DNA from 2 places in the Exiguobacterium sp. s26 genome. Region 1 is predicted to be linked to the other one. Evidence: predicted binding sites of a transcription regulator. Region 1 holds the regulator's gene; the other holds the start of a gene.
The links. The regulator NrdR, encoded in region 1, represses ribonucleotide reductase genes. The targets are predictions, from matches to a motif close to AACACNATATATNGTGTT.

Region 1 (4,429 bases):
TTTTTCCGTTATAATGGTGTCGTAACGCAGAAAAAAGGGGGACTTTACATGGGGACGAAAGTTGCAATCAATGGATTTGGTCGAATCGGGAGAATGGTGTTCCGAAAATTGATGCTCGAAGGGCGTCACGACGTGGTCGCCATCAATGCGAGTTATCCGGCGGAGACGCTCGCCCACTTGATTAAGCACGACACGGTCCACGGACCGTTCACACTCACGGTCCGGGCGCATGGGGATGCGCTTGAAGTTGATGGGAAGCGAATCATGCTCGTCTCCGAGCGTGATCCGGAGCGGTTGCCGTGGAATGAGCTCGGGGTTGAAATCGTCATCGAGGCGACTGGTAAATTTAATTCAGATGTCGGGGCGAAAAAACATTTGACGGCAGGTGCGAAGAAAGTTATTTTGACGGCACCAGGAAAAGGGGAGCTGCGGACGATTGTCATGGGGGTGAACGATCGTGATTATTTACCGGAGCACGATCACGTCATCTCGAACGCCTCGTGCACGACGAACTGTCTCGGTCCGGTCGTTAAAGTATTGGACTCGACGTTCGGAATCGAGACGGGGCTCGTCACGACCGTGCATGCCTATACGAATGATCAAAACAATATCGACAATCCGCATAAAGACCTACGGCGCGCTCGCGCTTGTGGTAGTTCCATTATACCGACTTCGACTGGGGCTGCCAAAGCCATCGGACTCGTCTTGCCTGAATTGCAAGGGAAGTTGAACGGGATGGCACTTCGCGTACCGACACCGAACGTCTCACTCGTCGACCTCGTCGTCGAGTTGCACCGTGACGTGACGGTCGATGAAGTGAACGAGGCGTTCGAGCGCGCGGCTCACGGAGAGATGACGGGCATCCTCGGTGTCTCGAACGAACCGCTCGTCTCCATCGACTTCAACGGGGATGAACGTTCATCGATTATCGATGCCGATTCGACGATGGTGCTCGGGGGCAATCACGTCAAAGTCCTCGCCTGGTACGATAACGAATGGGGCTATTCGTGCCGTGTCGTCGACTTGTTGGATATGGTCGCGAGCTACTTACAAATCGGTCAACAAGAAACCCGCGTTTGAAAAAATATATTTACACAAAAATATTTTTAATGAATTGAAACAAATGTCTTGTATCGACGTCCCAAACACGATACACTCTAACTCGTGAACTTCAATTGGTCTGACAAACGCAACTTAAAGGGTTAGGACCTCTTAGGACTAACTTGCCCCCGTGGTTGTGGGCGATTCAGGCACAAAGTGAGTGAACATCAACTACTTTGAGACCATTGATGTAAAGGGGGATCCACTAATATGGATACTATGGGACGTCACATTATTACAGAACTTTGGGAGTGCAATCCCGACAAATTGAACGATATCGACTACATCGAGCGCTTGTTCGTCGATGCAGCACTTCGTTCGGGCGCTGAAGTCCGCGAAGTCGCTTTCCACAAATTTGCGCCACACGGTGTAAGTGGAGTTGTTATCATCTCAGAATCACACTTAACGATTCACAGTTTCCCAGAGCATGGCTACGCATCAGTCGATGTGTTCACATGTGGGGACCGAATCGATCCGGCCACAGCTTCGCAGTACATCGCGGAAGGCTTGGAAGCAAAAGTTCGTGAGGACGTGAAACTTGATCGCGGAATGGGACCGATTCGTGTTCCGGAAGCGCAAGTTGCAATCAGCAAATAATCAGATTGACCTTTTGAGGCTGGCCGAATTTCGGTCAGCCCTTTTAATTGTTTTGTTAACCGCTTAATTTTGATATGCTTAACCTATATAAATAAGGTGTCGAGGTGGATAATGGGATTATTGGATAAGTTTCAAACACATGTCCAGACGGACGATTCGCATAAAAATGAGGCGCTGCGCACACGTTACGTGGCAGCATCGCCGACCGCCGTGCTCACGTGGCTCCGCGAACGAATTGAGGCACAAGGACAAACGGTTCGCCGTGTCGATACAGACCGGGGCGAAGTGGCGTTTAACGGCGACGGCTGGGACGCGCTGGCGACAGTCATTCAAGTGGATGGCGGACGTACGGCTGTCGACTTCACGTTGAACCGGGATCAGATGCTCGGGCCGGACCTTGGTCAAATCGTCACCACATATTATGAGGCGCTGCAAGTGAAATTCCCGCTCCGCGCCATCGGGAATCAATCTGTCGAACGATAAGGAGGGCTGAGCATGCGTTGTCCTAAATGCGATCATAATGGAACGAGAGTGCTCGACTCCCGACCAGTACAAGATTTCTATTCGATTCGTCGCCGTCGCGAATGCGAGGAGTGCGGCTATCGCTTCACCACGTTTGAAACGGTCGAACAGACCCCGCTCATCATCGTCAAAAAAGACGGGAATCGGGAAGAGTTCAGCCGGGAGAAAGTGCTTCGCGGCATTATTCGGGCGTGCGAGAAACGTCCGGTCACGCTGGAACAACTCGAAGGTGTGGTCACGAAAGTCGAACAGCAGCTACGGGCCCTTGGCCAATCGGAGATTCCGAGTGAACAAGTCGGTGAGCTCGTGATGAATGAATTGGCACGTGTCGATGAAGTGGCCTACGTCCGCTTCGCGTCCGTCTATCGCCAGTTCAAAGATATCTCTGTGTTCTTTAAAGAACTTGAAGATTTAATGAAGCAAGAAAAATCGACCAACTAGAGGGGCGGCCTGCTGGTCGCCTTTTTTCAGGGGAGACCTATCATGGAAAAAGAACGAATCCTGTACGGGACTGACGAACTGTTGATTATGAGCACCGGGCTCATCGATCGCGAGTCGTATCAGTCGTTGTATCACTTATATCAGCCGGTCATCGGCGTGAAGGCGCTCGCGATGTATCAGACGCTTTGGAGCGAGCTGAAACCCGGAAAGATGAAATCGAACTATATGTCGCACAGCGCGCTCTGTGAGATGCTCGACTACTCGATTAACGAGCTGACGGACTGTCTGTTCCGGCTCGAGGCGATTGGTCTCGTCCGGACATATAAGACGAAAGACGAGCGCTTGACCCAGTACGTGTATCAACTGCGTGTCCCGCTCGCACCCCATACGTTCTTGAACGACGGACTGTTGTCGAGTTTTCTCTTCTATAAAGTCGGGGAAGTCCGCTTCAAACAGTTGCAAGGACGATTCACGATTGATCCATTGCCGGCCGGGATTATCGAGGTGACGAAAGACTTTAATGAAGTGTTCGACGTCAAAGGTGTGAATCACATGGCGTTCACCCAAAAGAACTACGAGAAACCCGACCGCGCAAAAATCGAGATCAACTATACGTTCGATATGGAAATCGTCAAAAAACTGACGAACTTCCCCGTCGGTTTCTTCACGAAGAAGCTCGATGAGACGATTACGAAACTCGCCTATGTCTCCCAAATCGATGAAGAGACGATGGCCGAGATGTTGAAGGAGTATTTCGTCCACGAGGCGTATCTCCCGCTCAGCGAGCAAGAGAAGCGCGACGGCTGCCGCCAGATGGTGCTGCAGTTGAAGAAGAAACAGACACGGCATCGGAAAGTAAAGTCAGATGAAATCGAAAAGGCGGAAATTGGTGATTTGCATGACGTGACGGTCATGGAAGAAGCGCATCCGCATCAATACGTGTCGACGTTACGGAAGACGCCACAACTGTCGAAGAGTGACGAGCAACTCATTATCGATCTCGTCGATACGCTCGGGCTCGCGCCAAGTGTCATCAATGCATTGTTCTATTACTGTATCGAAGTGAAGAAGCAGACGCGGCTCAGTGAGAACTATGTCATGCGGATCGCGACGAGTTGGAAGACGGCGGGCTATTTAAACGCCAAAGACGCGTTGGAACAAGAAGCGACACAAGATGCGCTCATCGAGAAGAAACAGCAGAAACGGGAGAATGTGCAACAGCGGACGACCGTCGGCTCGAGACGCAAAGACAAGACCGAGATGCCAAAATGGCTCGAAGACGAGGCGAAAGAGCAACGGACGTACGATCAAAAACGAAAACAAGAGCTCGAGGCATCGGTCCCAGACGACGCGGAACTCGTTAAGCTGTTGAATGAATTGAAAGAGAAAGGATGAGGGACATGGAACGCATCAATCAAACGCTCGCCCAAATGATGAACCGGAAAGAAGTGCGGGAAGCGTACGAATCGATTCGCCGGCGCACCCTCGAACATCCAGAAGTCGTCGCTTTTTTAAAGGCACATCCGGAGTTAGACGAGACGGCGGTCGAGGTCGGCTTTACGAAGCTCAGTGAATATGCGGAACAGATGGACGGTAAGAAGCTCATCGAGGAGCAAGCCGTCATCCCGGGCCATCAGCCAGTGCTCTATGTCGACCTCGGTCAAATCGCAATCCGTTATGAAGAGACGGTGAAGCATCGTCAAGCACGGCGCCAAAAAGAGATGGACCGGAAGTTCAAGAGCCTATTCTTGCCGGAAGAAGTGCGAGA
Region 2 (4,429 bases), on a different contig from region 1:
AAATTCCCCCTTTTTTGCTAGTATACAAAAAATCGGGACGCGACGGTCCCGATTACGCTTTGTTCAAGAAAATAATTCGCTGATTGCTCGACCCCCGAAATCGGAGCGACCGGTCCATGAGCGGCTGTTCGAAACGACCGTCGACAAGGACATCGGCACGATCGAGCACACTTGTGACGTACTCATCGTCCATACTTTGTAACTGTTCGATTGTATAGCCTGTATACACCCACACGTTTTTCTGAAGCGCCTTGCACCCGTCGACGAGCCGGGCCAGTGCTTCCGGTTGCAGGAACGGCTCTCCGCCCGAGACGGTGACACCGTCCCACCCGGATTGTTCGATTCGGGCGAGCAGGTCCTCGACTGGTACGTCTTCCCCACCTCGCGGGTTCCATGATTCCGGATTGTGACATCCAAGACAGCGATGAGGGCATCCCGCCGTAAAGATGACCGTGCGAATGCCTGGACCGTCGACAACCGATTCGTCAAGTACGGATAGGACGCGCATGATGCTTCACCCTCGCTCGTTCTTCATCTCGTTTCGCCGAATTCCATCGGTCCATCGTGCCGACCAGATAGCCGGTGATGCGACGAATCCGTTCAATCTGCTCTTCCTCGCCACACGTCGGGCACGCGGCATCGATCGTTCCCTCGAGGCCACAGTTACCGCACCGGTCGACGGGATGATTAATCGAACCGTAGCCGACGTTTTCGGTTCGCATGAGCCGGACGATCGCTTCGACCGCTTCCGGGTTATGGGCGAGCGACCCGTCGACTTCGACATAAGTGATATGACCCGCGTCACAGAGCGCATGGTACGGTGCCTCCAACCGAATCTTGTCACGAATCGACACTGACTGGTATACCGGCACATGAAACGAGTTCGTATAAAAGGCGCGGTCGGTGACACCCTCAATCATCCCGAACGCCTGCTGGTCCTTCAATACGAACTTCCCAGACAATCCTTCGGCCGGCGTGGCCAAGAGCGAAAAGTTTAAATCGTGCTGCTCTGCCGCCTGTCTCATCCGATCACGTAAATGAGTGACGATATCGAGTCCGAGACGTTCCGCTTCCCGTGAATCGGCATGCGTGCCGCCTGTGAGCACGCGTAGCGCTTCGGCGAGACCGATGAAACCGACGGACAACGTCCCTTGCTTCAGTACATCCCGTAGCTCTTCTTCCGGTTGGAGTCTCTCGCTGCCCCTCCAGACGTGTTGAGCGTAAAGGAAGCGGAATTCGTCGGCATGACGCTTCGCTTGGTAGTCGTACCGTTCGAGCAATTGATCGATGGCGACGTCGACGTAGGCGTCGAGCGTCTCATAAAATGTATGGATGTCCGAAGCGACGAGCGCCATCTTAACCAAGTTCAAGGTCGAGAACGATAAATTGCCTCGTCCGATTGACGTCTCGGCGCCATGACGATTCCCCATCACTCGTGTCCGACACCCCATATAAGCGACTTCTGAGTCATGGCTCCCATCATAATATTGCAAGTTGAACGGGGCATCGACGAAGGAAAAGTTCGGGAATAGACGCTTGCCCGTCACGCGACAGGCGAGTCGGAACAAGTCAACGTTAGGGTCGGTTTCATGAAAATTGACACCCTCTTTTACTTTAAAGATTTGAATCGGGAAAATCGGCGTCTCCCCGTTGCCGAGCCCTCGCTCGGTCGCACGCAACAACTCGCGGATGAAAATCCGGCCCCAACGGCTCGTGTCAGTCCCATAGTTGATGGAGACGAATGGCACTTGGCCGCCTCCTCGCGAATGCATCGAATTGGCGTTATGGATGAACGCCTCACACGCTTGATACGTCGCTGTGATTGTCTCGGTCTCAGCGACTTCGAGAAGTTGCTCGGTCGACCATTCGACCGGAAGTTTCTTGAGCCGCTCGAGTTGACGTTCATACGTCTTTTCGACGTATGGCGCTAAATCGACATCAAACATCGGGAACGCTTGACCCCCGTGTTGCATATTCTGGTTCGCTTGAAGAATGATCGAAGCGAGTGCCATCGCCGAACGGATGTCCTGGGGCGGTCGAATCGTCCCGTGTCCGGTATGAAATCCGTTCGTCAGCAACTCGCCGAGCGGGATTTGACAACACGTCGTCGATCCCGTCACGTAATAGTCGGCGTCATGGATGTACAAAAAGTTGTCTGCGACGGCCTGACGTGTCCGCTCTGACAATAAGTACGTTGTCGACAGCTGTTTCGATACTTCCGAGGATAATCGTGCCAGTTTGCCAAGTGGTGATTTCCCGTCGACGTTGGCGTTCTCTTGTACGAGATCTTGATCTGGGAGAACACAGACATCTTCATAAAGCTGGAGCATGTTCACTCCGCATCACCTCACTATATATTGATATGAATCGAGTTCATAACTCTTTTCAATTCCATATATAGATTATGTCATGTTTGAGCATAGAGATGTGGAGTCTAAATTGTGAGCGTTGGTTGTGATATAAACGCAAAAACAGCCGAGCCCGCATATGGACTCGACCGTTCTTTCAAGTGATCCAACTTATAATTCTTTTGCCGGTTTCACGATTTTTAACTCAACTTCTTCTTTTTCCTCTGACTCTTGGGCTTCGCGCAAGCCTTTCGCGTTCAACCACGTATAAATCGCACCCATGAACAAGGCGCCGCCGATGATGTTACCGAACGTGGCCGGAATCAAGTTGTGGATGGCGCCGGCAAAGCTAATCGCCTCAGGGTGTGGGACGACGAGCGTGAGCGCAAACAAGACGAAGTTGGCGATGACGTGATCAAATCCTGACGCGAAGAAGACGGCGACGAGGAAAATCATCGAGAAGATTTGAGCGAACTCATTTTTCATCTGTTTTGGTAAGAAAATCGCGAGACAGACCATCCAGTTACAGAAGATGGCACGGAAGAAAATCTCGACCGTCGTATGATGCATCTTGCTCTCGACGACCGCGAACAGCCAGTTGTCCATCCCGAGTTCTTGGATGACGCCGGTCGGGGCGAGCAACAAGGCGAACAAGACGCCACCGAGCGCGTTCCCGACGAAACAAAGTAACCAGACGAGCATCGTGTCGCTGAGCGTCGTATAGCCGCGTAACGTCGAGGTCGTGAAATACATTGTGTTCCCCGTGAACAGTTCGGCTCCGCCGTAGATGATCATGACAAGGGCGATCCCGAATGAGAACCCACCGATGAGTGTCGTGAACGGCGAATCGATCAAGTACATCCCGTTGACGACTTTAAGTGTGAAGATTGAAGCGAATCCGATAAAGATCCCCGCGAGCATTGCCCGTAAAAAGTATTCCATTGGCCGATAATGAATCATTTGCGAAGATGCCTGAGCTTTTTTCCGTAATGATTCGAGTGCATGGATTTCCATTGATGCCATGTCACAAACCCTTCTTTCTGTTTGAATGAACCCATATAATAAGAACGAACATGTGAAATCATTAACAATATAAGCCCGAATCCAATAAATTGCAATCGACCTTGGACCGTGTTGACACATTTTTCACATCGTAATCGTTTACATTTGTCGGATTTGTGACGAAAAAAACGACCCTTCGCAAAGGGTCGTTCGATACAGCTTATTCTTTGTCTGCAGACTTCTCTTCAGACTCTTCAGATGATGCCTCAGCTGACTCTTCTTCAGTTGCTTCGGCTTCACTTTCTGTCGTTGTGTCTGTGTCTGCCTCGAGCTCTTCAAGAGAGACCGGCTCGTTAACAGATGCGATTTGAAGCTCGCCATCCGAGACGATGTCATAGTCTTTGTTCTCTGGAATGTCAGCTACCGTGACCGAATCACCGATACCGAGTTCAGAAACATCTAGTTCAATGCGTTCCGGAATGTTAGCCGGTGTCGCCGATACCGTTACTTTATAGAGCGTTTGCGCCAAGAAGCCGCCTTCTTTGACACCTTTCGCGTCGCCGACGAGTGTGACGTCTGCTTCGACTTCCGTCGCTTCGTCCATCTTCACGGCCATGAACTCGACGTGCTTGTATTCGTTCGTGAACGGATCAACTTCTGTCCCGTGAACGAGCGTGTTTACTTTCTTGCCGTCGATGTTCAACTCGATTAACGCATTGTCACCGTGTTCGCGGAGAATCTTGCGAAGTGCCATCTCCTCGAATGCAACTGGTGTGCTCTCGACTTTATAGCCGTAGACGACACCTAGTACTTTACCTTCTTTACGCAAGTTTGCGCGGACCGAACGTGGTCGTAATTCTCGTTTCGTTACTTTAAGCGTGTCTGCCATAATCTTTTCCCCCTACTGGTTTATCGATCATGTCTACATCTTGAGGGTGAGGCAGTGAAAAAGCCACCTCTCAACCTCGATGCGTTGAGTGACATGTGTATATTGTTCCCATAGGCACCAGGACATAAACGTTACAGCCGGTTAAAAAAAGATTACAAGCGTGTCACATAACCCGTTTGAACAACTTCTC

Region 2: KNP82_RS11740 (anaerobic ribonucleoside triphosphate reductase) is a predicted target of NrdR. The motif match lies at 2,347-2,364, and genes of this name have one in related genera.

What each region holds. Positions count from the first base shown of each region.
Region 1 covers NZ_JACSLS010000001.1:478,098-482,526, forward strand. The annotation lists gene KNP82_RS02355 (glyceraldehyde-3-phosphate dehydrogenase) at 49-1,080, shown strand; gene speD (adenosylmethionine decarboxylase) at 1,312-1,698, shown strand; gene KNP82_RS02365 (hypothetical protein) at 1,810-2,181, shown strand; gene nrdR (transcriptional regulator NrdR) at 2,194-2,661, shown strand; gene KNP82_RS02375 (DnaD domain protein) at 2,704-4,056, shown strand; gene dnaI (primosomal protein DnaI) at 4,062-4,429, shown strand, end outside.
Region 2 covers NZ_JACSLS010000007.1:101,111-105,539, forward strand. The annotation lists gene nrdG (anaerobic ribonucleoside-triphosphate reductase activating protein) at 53-508, opposite strand; gene KNP82_RS11740 (anaerobic ribonucleoside triphosphate reductase) at 486-2,330, opposite strand; gene KNP82_RS11745 (formate/nitrite transporter family protein) at 2,520-3,362, opposite strand; gene KNP82_RS11750 (50S ribosomal protein L25/general stress protein Ctc) at 3,571-4,239, opposite strand; gene mutL (DNA mismatch repair endonuclease MutL) at 4,403-4,429, opposite strand, start outside.